DNA from 3 places in the Sphingomonas sp. AP28 genome. Region 1 is predicted to be linked to each of the others. Evidence: riboswitches for the same ligand, from Rfam matches in the RefSeq annotation. Region 1 holds a riboswitch; each other region holds the start of a gene.

Region 1 (3,243 bases):
ATCCCGACGGCAACCTTATAGAGGTTTCGTCGTACCAACTTTGACGGTGCCGTCAGTTAACATTTCAATAAATAACCAATATGGCCATCAAAAACCGCTGATAAAGCATTTTGGCGTTAGCTCCACGTTATAACCACGCTATAATCATGCATTTACGTTTCTAGTACATGATAATTTCCTTGCACGTGCCATATGAAACCATTCTATATCTGCGCGACGGTAATGTGTGGAGATGGATGTGTACGGGGCACACGTCGGTTCATGGTTGGACGTTTTTTCTAATGAGAAGAAGCGACAGCTTGCCGTAGATCAGAGCAGAGCGTTAGAAATGCGCGGCAGCGAGGAGCTTGAGCGCATCGTGGACGTCGTTCGCGATTACTATCGGACGCAGTATGCGGCGATCTCAATCATCGACAGACGCATGCAAACTTTGTTGGCGGAACGTGGACTGGGTGTCACCGAAACCCCGCGAAACACGGCCTTCTGCGCCGTCACGGTTCGGCAGGGCGGGCAGATGCTGGTCATCCCCGATGCGCGCAGCGATCCGCGTTTTGAAGAGTTCGACAGCGTTAGAAATGATCCATTCGTCCGCTTCTATGCTGGCGCGCCTATTACCGATCCCGCGGGACTGGCGCTTGGCGCGATATGCGTTGCGGACAGTGAGCCGCTGGCGGGGGAGTTTGATCAGTCCCTTCTTGTCATGATGGCTCGCGAAGTCGAACGCGAACTTGCCAGCCGAATGAAGGCGGTAGTTGCTCCATCAACGTAAGACCTCAGACGTTATCGGCGAGCCGTTCGGTTACGTCGTTCGACGGCCACCAGCACTCCATGGCCTGTAGCACCTGATAGTCGTACGCGGCAGGCGGGATCGACCCAATTGTGGACGTTCACTGGGTAGTTTCCGCTCCCCAACTTCGGCCGTTCGTTCATGTCGAGGCGGGGCTCATGCGGCATGCATTACCCCCCTGGCTGACGGCACGCCGAATTTCTAAATAGGATGGTGAAACGAGAAACGGACCCAAACCGGCCGTTGACGAGATTTTCCTTGGACGACATATGCGCAGCAACGGCGATGGATTCCCGCCGGGCTACTTGGCCGAACCGCTCTCACAAGAGCCGATGATTCCTACTTGGCGCCGCAAGGCAGCAAAGGAGGAATTGTGCGCTCTACCTTTCGTAATCTTATCGCCCAGTTGAACGTCCCGGCGTTCGCCCGCAACCTTCACGATCACGCTGTGTCAGTCATGCGCTGGGCGCTGATCCTGGTGCCGATGGCCGCGCTGATCGGGACGCTGTGTGCTGCGTTCCTCTGGAGCCTCGATACGGTCACACGCCTGCGGTTCGCATCGCCCTGGCTGCTCTACCTGCTGCCGGTGAGCGGCTTCGTGGTTGGGCTGCTCTACCATCTAACCGGCCGTTCGGTGGAGGGCGGCAACAACCTCATTGTCGAGCAAATCCACGAACCGGGCGGCGGGGTACCGTTGCGGATGGCACCGCTGATCTTCTTCGGCACGGTGGTGACGCATCTGTTCGGCGGTTCGGCCGGACGGGAAGGCACTGCCGTCCAGTTGGGCGGTAGTCTCGCCAGCGGCTTTGGTCGCGCGCTCAAGCTCGATGCTGACGGCACCCGCATCCTGCTGATGGGCGGCATCGCGGCCGGGTTCGGCGCAGTGTTCGGCACGCCGATCGCGGGCGCGGTATTCGCGCTGGAGGTGCTGGCCATCGGGCGCGTCGAATATCGCGCGCTGGTGCCGTGCCTCGTCGCGGCGTTGATCGGTGATTGGACGTGCCTCGCCTGGGGTATCCACCACGGCGTCTACCAGATCGATGCGCTAGCGCCCGTCGATCCGCTGCTCGTCGCCAAGGCCGGCATCGCTGGGGTAGCGTTCGGGTTGCTCGGCCTCGTCTTTGCGGAAGCCAATCATGCGCTCGGCGGGTGGCTCAAGCGCGTCGTGCCCTATGGTCCGTTACGCCCGCTCATAGGGGGCGTCGCCGTCATCGCGCTCGTCTACCTGTTCGGTACGCGCGACTATCTTGGTCTCGGCACGCTGGCAGCGACACGTGACGGTCTCACCATCGCCAGCTTCTTCGGCCCGGACACGCATCCGTGGAGTTGGGCACTGAAGCTACTGTTCACCGTCGTCACGCTCGGTGCCGGCTTTAAGGGTGGGGAGGTCACGCCGCTGTTCTTCATTGGTGCCGCGCTCGGCAACGCGCTCGCACCTATGTTCGGCGTGCCGACCGGCGTGTTCGCCGCGATCGGCTTCGTCGCACTGTTCGCAGGCGCTGCCAATACACCGCTTGCCTGCACCTTCATGGGCGTCGAGTTGTTCGGCGCTGCCTATGCGGTACCGATCGCGGTGGCCTGCTTCGTCGCCTACCTCTGCTCCGGTCACAACGGCATCTACCTGTCACAGCGCGTCGCCGTGCCGAAGGTGCCGGCGACTGGCCTTACCCCGAACGCCACTCTTCGCGAGGCGCGAGCTCACCGCGCCGTGCGCCGCTCGCGCTTGTGATCCCCGCGCCAAGGCTTCTGCGACGACCGGAGACTGATCCGTAAAGTCGCTGCACGGTCTCTGATCGCGTGGTGGTCAGCTTTCTCCAAATAGCTCACGTTGCGCCTTGTCCAGTTCCTCCGCGTAGCGGCGTCGCGCGTAGCTCTCGGACAGGATGCCGAGAACCGCACCGTTACTACCAACTACGGCCAGTTCGTCCGCGCCTTCAGTGTCGAACGTGGTCATGACGTTCCTGATGTCCGCGTCCGGCGTAAGGGCCAGACCCGTGTGGATCGCCAATGACCCGATGGGCGCCTTCTGATCGACGTCTTCGGCGAATGCGCTGGCGGTCTGTACGATGCCGCCATAATTTTCGTGGTCATCGACGAGCAGGACTCGACTTGTCGAACCTAGCGGAAACGCCCGGCGAAACTCGGCAATCGTCGTGTTGCACGGCGTGGCCCGTTCGACGCGCCGCATCATTTTGCCAGCCGTGAGCGTTCTGACCCAGCCAACATCGCGGGCGCTCTTTATGGTTTCGCCCCGGAGATGCAGCCGCCACGTTGAGAACGAATAGCCAAAGAGCTCGCGGACGATCGTCGATGACACCAGCGATGCGGCGATCGCAGCGCCGGCCAGGGAAAAGTCATGGGTCGCTTCAAGGACCAGCATCGCCATCGTCATCGGACCGCCGACCACTGCGACTGCTAAAGCGGCCATCCCGACCAGAGCAGCATTGTGCGGGTCG
Region 2 (3,243 bases), on a different replicon from region 1:
CCCGGTGCGCCATTCACTACCTCGGCGACCGCCAGAAAGCGCCGGGGGGCCGCTGCACTGCCCTGAACGATCTGCCGGATCGGACCCGATGCGTTGACGATCGCCGCACCTGCCGGATTGCTCATGAAGTTCGCAAGCGGCTCTACCGCACCGCTGCCGTCCGCGTTGGCGGTGAGCACGAGCATGTAAGGCTTCTTGGGCTGCAAACCGGTAACGGCACTCTGCACGACCTGAATGATGCCCTGGTCGAAGAGGGTAATGCTGCTTGCCGCACCATTGCCGCCAATCGGCCCCATGTTCAGATGCACCGCCTTGCCTGCCGTACCGAGCGGTTGGAGATTGTCGGTGCCGGGGCCTGTCGGAACAGCGTTCGGCACATAGGCGATCGCCTGCGGTGCCTGTCCGACCGGCACGGTGGCAACGACCTTGTTGCCGGCGGTGTCGATCGCGGCAAGTTCATCGGCATTCTCCAGCCCGACATAGATGCGCCGGCCGTCGCCCGATGGCCAGACGCCGTGCGGCATCTTGCCGACCGGGATGGTGGCGACAAGCGCGAAGTCGGACGTGCGGAACACCTTCACCGCGTTTTCCCCGCCCACCGTGACATAGGCGAACTGTCCCTTGACCGTGCGGGCGAAGTTGACGTGATTGGTGATCGGTCCGGTATCCAGCACCTTGAGGATCGCGAAAGGCGGCTTGGCATCGAATGCGACCGTCTTGCCGATGTCCTTCAGCGTGAACCAAACCTGCTTGCCGTCCGGCGTCGCGGCGATGTTGGGACAGAACGGACTCGGCTGCGCCACCTGTCCGACCTGCGCGTGGGTCGAGACATCGAACACGGCCAGCACCGGATTGAATGAGGAACAGACATAGCCGTATCGGCCATCGGGAGAGAAGATCGTCATGCCCGGACCACCGGGCGTCTTGATGCGACCGGTCTCCTTGTACGTCGTGGGGTCGAGCACGGCGATGTAATCCTCGCCGCGTACCGTGACCCACACCTCCTTGCCGTCCGGCGTGAAGAACGCCTCATGCGGACTGCGCCCGACATAGGTCGTGTGCTTGACGGTGTTGGTGGCGGTGTCGATCCACGACACGGCGTTGGATCCGATCGACACGACCGCCAGTGTTTTCCCGTCCGGCGAGAAGCCGAGGCCGTGAACCAGCACCTGCCCCTTGTAGAGCGGGGAAAAATTCATCGGCTGCGGATCGCCGAGCTTGATGACGCCGAGCAACCTGTTGTCGGCCGGGTCCGTTACCGACACCGTGTTGGAGAATTGTTCGGATGCATAGACGCGGTCGCGGTGGCTGACAGGCACGTCCTTGGCGTTCCACGGCGCCTGCTGAGCCATGGCAATGCCCGGTGCGGCGCTCATCAGCAAGGCGGCCGAGAGCAGGAAGGTCCGGATCATGTCAGTGCTCCATATGGCTGTGGTGGTCGCCGCCCTGCGTCGGGGCTGGCGTCGAAGGGGGTAGCGGCTGACCGATCGCCAACTTCATGGCGGCGATCTCCTGCTGCTGATCGATGATGATCTCCTGCGCGATGCGCTTGAGCTGCTCGTTATGGCCGTAGCGCAGCTCTGCCACCGCCATATCAATGGCGCCCTGGTGATGCGGAAGCATCATCGCGACGAAATCGCGGTCGACGTCGCCGGACGGCTTGACCATCATGCCCGCCATCATCCGGTCCATCGCGGCAGATACCATGCTGGCGTAGCCATCGGCGGGGGCGGCCGCGACTGCGCCGGTGAGCATGGCCGAAGCAGTCAGACCCAGCATCCAATTTCGTCTACGCATAAGCCTCCTGCGGATCAGTCTCGAAAGGGTAGACGACGCCCGTCGGGGTTTATTCCATGGGTGAGCCAATTATTGATCCTCAGCAAAACAATCGTCTCATCGTGACCCTGCCGTTGGTTGACCAGGTCGCCGTCGGACAGCATATGCTCGGGCACGGCGATGGATTTCCGCCGGGCCATTCGGCCGAACCGCCCTCGCAAGGGCCGATGATTCCTACCAGGCGCCGTAAGGCAGCAAGGAGGAATCGTGCGCGCGACATTTCGCAATCTCTACGACCAGTTCAACATGGCAGCGTTCATTCGCGATCGCCGCACCCATGCCATGTCGGTGCTGCGGTGGGCTTTGATCCTGGTCCCGATGGCCGCAACGGTGGGAACGCTCTGCGCAGCCTTCCTGTGGAGCCTCGATGCCGTAACCCGGATTCGCTTCGCCTTTCCCTGGCTGCTCTACCTGCTGCCGATCGGCGGGTTCGTGGTCGGACTGCTCTACCATCTGACAGGGCGCTCGGTCGAAGGTGGCAACAATCTTATCGTCGAGCAGATCCACGAAAAACTCGGCAAGCAGGCAGTGCGACGACCTCGCGCGTAATATGACTGCGTTGAGGTGACCAATTTTAACAAGAAGTTGCAATGATAGGCATGATACGAGAAGAATATTGCCCTGACCGACGCCTCTTCCGAGCCGAAGCAACTTTTTCAACAGCCTAGAACGGTTATGACACCGCTCAAAGACAGCTTTCAACCATCCCGAAATCTGCCTGTCGCCTAACCACCGATCCGTGTCGTTCGCTGTTCGTTCGGGCCTGGCGTACGCAAAGCGCACTTTCGTGCAGTGACCCCATGCCGGCTCGGAAAGCTGCCCGGGCGCTAACCACCGCTTTTTGCCGTCCGTAAGCCAACGGATCAGCATTGCGCGTCGGTCGCACCGAATGTGGTTTCTGTCTCACGGAGCGTGCGTTCCCCGCATCGATCCGTCTCACGCAATGCGAGCCGAAAACCGCCCTATATTGCAGTTCCGGGCGATCATCATTGCGAGCCGCTACACCTATCATCCCCAGACGATCCTTGCCTGGGGCATGAACGATCAACTGTTGAGCGTCAGACACGGTGCACCATTGCGACTGCGGGTCGAACGCCAGCTCGGCTATAAGCAGGCGAAATACGTCATGCGGGTCGAATTGGTCGACAGCCTCGCCAGAATCGGATCGGGAAAGGGCGGCTATTGGGAGGATTCAGCCGGATACCAGTGGTACGCCGGCATCTAGCGATAAGGGGTCCGTTCGGCCATCTGACGCGGTCACGGCTGCCATCGTCAGAACGGAGATGTCATGATTTGCGGGCTGGAGCGCGAGGCGGCGGCGACCCGCGACCTCGACCGAAGGCACGATCTTCACGCCAGCACCGGTCTCCTGACGCAATCTACATCCAAAGTGATGGCCCAACTCGC
Region 3 (3,243 bases), on a different replicon from region 1:
ATAGAGCGGCTTGCCAGGCCAGAAGGCGCGCGGCCGCTTCGCGGTCTTGTCCGATGGCTTGAGGTAGATGCGAACCATGCCGATTTTGGTCGGCGTGACCTTGTGCTGCTGCGACATCAATCGAGCTCCTTGTTGGTGGATAGAGGTTGTGGCGATGGCCGACGCCGGGTCGCGCGGGCTTCACGAAGCGTCGGTGCGTGCGGCACCTGGTGCCTGCCATACTTCGGCACGGCGATTCGCTGCGACAGGTAGATGCCGTTATGCCCCGAGCAGAGGTAGGCGACGAAGCAGGTGATGGCGATCGGCACGGCATGGGCAGCGCCGAATAGCTCGATCCCCATGATCGTGCAGGCGAGCGGTACATTGGCCGCGCCCGCAAAGACCGCGACGAAGCCCAGGCCAGCGAACAGGTCGACCGGCGCATTCAGCAGGCCCGCAAGCGCATTGCCGAGCGCGGCCCCGATGAAGAACAAGGGCGTGACCTCGCCACCCTTGTAGCCGGCGCTGAGAGTGACGACTGTGAACAGCATCTTGAGCGCCCAGCTCCACGGATCGACATGGGGGGCGAAGAAGCCGGCAATGGTCGGATCGCCGGGAATGGCAGACCAGACGCCGAGGCCGAGATAGGCGCGCGTGCCGAACAGACAGACTAGCGCTATCACGGCGACGCCGCCCAGCGTGGCCCGCAGTGGGCCATAGGGGATGCGCCGCTTGAGGAAGCCGCCGAGTGCGTGATTGGCTTCCGCGAACACCAGACCCGCAAGCCCGAAGGCGACGCCTGCGACGGCCGCCTTGGCGAGCAACAACGGCTCGACGAGCAGAGCGGCCGACGCCGGAGCGGCATAGGCGACATGGTAGGCGGTGTGATCGATGCCCCAGGCATGACACGTCCAGTCGCCCACTAGCGCGGCGAGCAGACAGGGCACGAGGCCGCCATATTCGACGCGTCCGACCGCTAGCACTTCGAGGGCGAACACCGCGCCCGCCAATGGCGTACCGAACACCGCGCCGAAGCCGGCCGCAACGCCGGCCATGAGCAGGATGCGGATGCTTGGCGCATCCAGCTTGAACAGGTCAGCGACAGCGCTGGCCAGACTGCCGCCGAGTTGCACCGCCGTTCCCTCGCGGCCAGCCGACCCGCCGAACAGATGCGTGACGATCGTGCCGAAGAAGACGAGCGGCGCCATGCGGAGCGGCACGCCGCCGCCTGGTTCGTGTATCTGTTCGACGATGAGGTTGTTGCCGGCCTCGACCGAGTGACCGACCAGATGGTAAAGCAGGGCCACCGCCGCGCCGCCCAGCGGCAGCAGGAACAACAGCCAGGGATGATCGAACCGTGCCTGGGTCGCAGCATCGAGGAGCCATAGGAAAGCGGCGCAGAGCGTGCCCACCGCAGCCGCCATCGGCGCGAGGATCAGCGTCCAGCGCAGGACCGACACGGCATGGTCGTGGCGATTATGGACGAACGCCTTCAAGTTGAGTTCGTCGTAGAGATTGCGGAACGTCGCGCGCATGATTCCTCCTTGCTGCCTTGCGGCGCTTGGTAGGAATCATCGGCCCTTGCGAGGGCGGTTCGGCTGGAAAGCCCGGCAGAAATCCATTGCCGTGGCGTAGCATATGAATGTCCAGGCTCGGCCCGTCAACGGGTGGCGCGTTGTTTCAAAAACCGTTCGATTCAGAAACCGCTCTCTTGGCTAATGGATGATTGTGAGAGGGTCATCTTTCGCCAAACAGCTCACGTTGAGCCTTTTCAAGCTCGTCCGCATAACGTCGCCGGACGTAACTTTCGGAAACGATTCCAAGCACATGACATTCGGCAGACAGCACCGCGAGTTCGTCGGTCCGTGCTTCATCGAAGCATGCCATCACAGCAGTGATGTCCATTTCCGGCGTGAGTACGATTTCGCGTCCCGTCGCAAGGGCGGCGACGGTGCCGTTCGGATCGAGGCCTTCCGCATAGGCGGCTGGCACGACAACGATCCCCGCATAGCCATCCTTTGCGTCCGCCAGAACGACCCGGCTGGTTGATCCAAGCGGGAACGTGCGCCTGAACTCCGCGATCGACATGGAGGCGGGGGTGGGGCGCGTTTCCTTTCGCATCATCCGGCCCGCAGTGAGCGTTTTGACCCATCCCACGTCGCGCGCGCTCTTGATGGTCTCTCCGCGCAGGTGAAGCCGCCACGTCGAGAAAGAATAGCCGAACAGCTCCCGCACGATCGTCGAGGACACGAGCGAAGCAGCGATGACAGCCCCGGTCAGCGGGAAGTCATGCGTCGCCTGCAGGACCAGCATCGCCATTGTCATCGGTCCGCCCACGACCGCGACTGCGAACGCGGCCATCCCGACCAGCGCGGCATTGTGAGCGTCGATCACGGGATGACCGACCAGCAGCGTCAGGGTGTCGGCGAACAGATGCCCGATCAGCGTTCCCAAGAACAGTGATGCGAAGAACAGTCCGCCCCTGAACCCGAACCCGAGCGACACGATCGACGCGGCACTCTTAGCGAGCAGTACGAGCAGGATGAATCCTAGTGACGCCCCGAGCGCTAGATCGGCATGAAGTGCGTCGTGTCCAGCCGACAGGACCTGCGGCGACACCATCGCGATCGGGATGAGCAACAGGCCCCCGAGCGTAGGGCGCGACCATTCTGGCAGCCCGGTTTGCCGGGATGCGCTCTCGACCAGCGCGACGGCACGCATTAGCGCAATACCTAGCAGCGCGCAGATCGCACCCAGCCCGGCGTATATCAGGTAATGATGCGTCTCGACCGAGGCGTTCGAGGCGGCGTCGATCAGATAGGGTTGCTGTCCAAAGGTTTGCGCGACGAGGGCACCCGCCAGCGCCGCAGCGGCGACGGGGGCTATCGCCGAGGGCGAGTAGGTTCCGATAACGATCTCGAAGGCGTAGAATGCCCCGGCCAGGGGAGCGCCGAACGCAGCCGCGATAGCCGCGCCCGTGCCGGCGCCGACCAGCGTGCGTTGGTCGGCACGACGGAGCTTCAGCCAGCCCCCAAGCACCGATGCCACGGCCCCGCCCATCTGCGCGTAGGCGGCTTCGAGGCCAACCGAGGCCCCAAAGCCGTTGGAGAGGATCGTCTGGCCCGAGATCACCAAGCTATCCGGCAGCGACATACGCCCGCCATGCAGAGCGTTCGCCTCGACTGCATCGACCAGACGGCGCTTGCGGGCGCGGGTCGCGTAGCCAAATGCCGTGAAGATCACGCCGCCCAGCGGCAGTACGAT

The links. A riboswitch is a leader RNA that binds a small molecule or an ion and turns the genes downstream of it on or off. The one in region 1 is predicted to bind fluoride.
Region 2: another riboswitch for fluoride. It lies ahead of AC1MH0_RS21500 (voltage-gated chloride channel protein); the one in region 1 lies ahead of AC1MH0_RS09355 (voltage-gated chloride channel family protein).
Region 3: another riboswitch for fluoride. It lies ahead of AC1MH0_RS21340 (voltage-gated chloride channel family protein); the one in region 1 lies ahead of AC1MH0_RS09355 (voltage-gated chloride channel family protein).

The regions. Positions count from the first base shown of each region.
Region 1 is NZ_CM155283.1:2,066,390-2,069,632, forward strand. It holds gene AC1MH0_RS09345 (VOC family protein) at 1-44, shown strand, start outside; gene AC1MH0_RS09350 (GAF domain-containing protein) at 233-769, shown strand; fluoride riboswitch at 1,060-1,136, shown strand; gene AC1MH0_RS09355 (voltage-gated chloride channel family protein) at 1,161-2,516, shown strand; gene AC1MH0_RS09360 (chloride channel protein) at 2,592-3,243, opposite strand, start outside.
Region 2 is NZ_JBWXQI010000003.1:75,752-78,994, forward strand. It holds gene AC1MH0_RS21490 (YncE family protein) at 1-1,412, opposite strand, end outside; gene AC1MH0_RS21495 (DUF305 domain-containing protein) at 1,414-1,755, opposite strand; fluoride riboswitch at 1,944-2,020, shown strand; partial or broken gene AC1MH0_RS21500 (voltage-gated chloride channel protein) at 2,044-2,370, shown strand; partial or broken gene AC1MH0_RS21505 (molybdopterin-dependent oxidoreductase) at 2,843-3,061, shown strand.
Region 3 is NZ_JBWXQI010000003.1:47,132-50,374, forward strand. It holds gene AC1MH0_RS21335 (DUF190 domain-containing protein) at 1-117, opposite strand, end outside; gene AC1MH0_RS21340 (voltage-gated chloride channel family protein) at 117-1,514, opposite strand; fluoride riboswitch at 1,538-1,614, opposite strand; gene AC1MH0_RS21345 (chloride channel protein) at 1,717-3,243, opposite strand, start outside.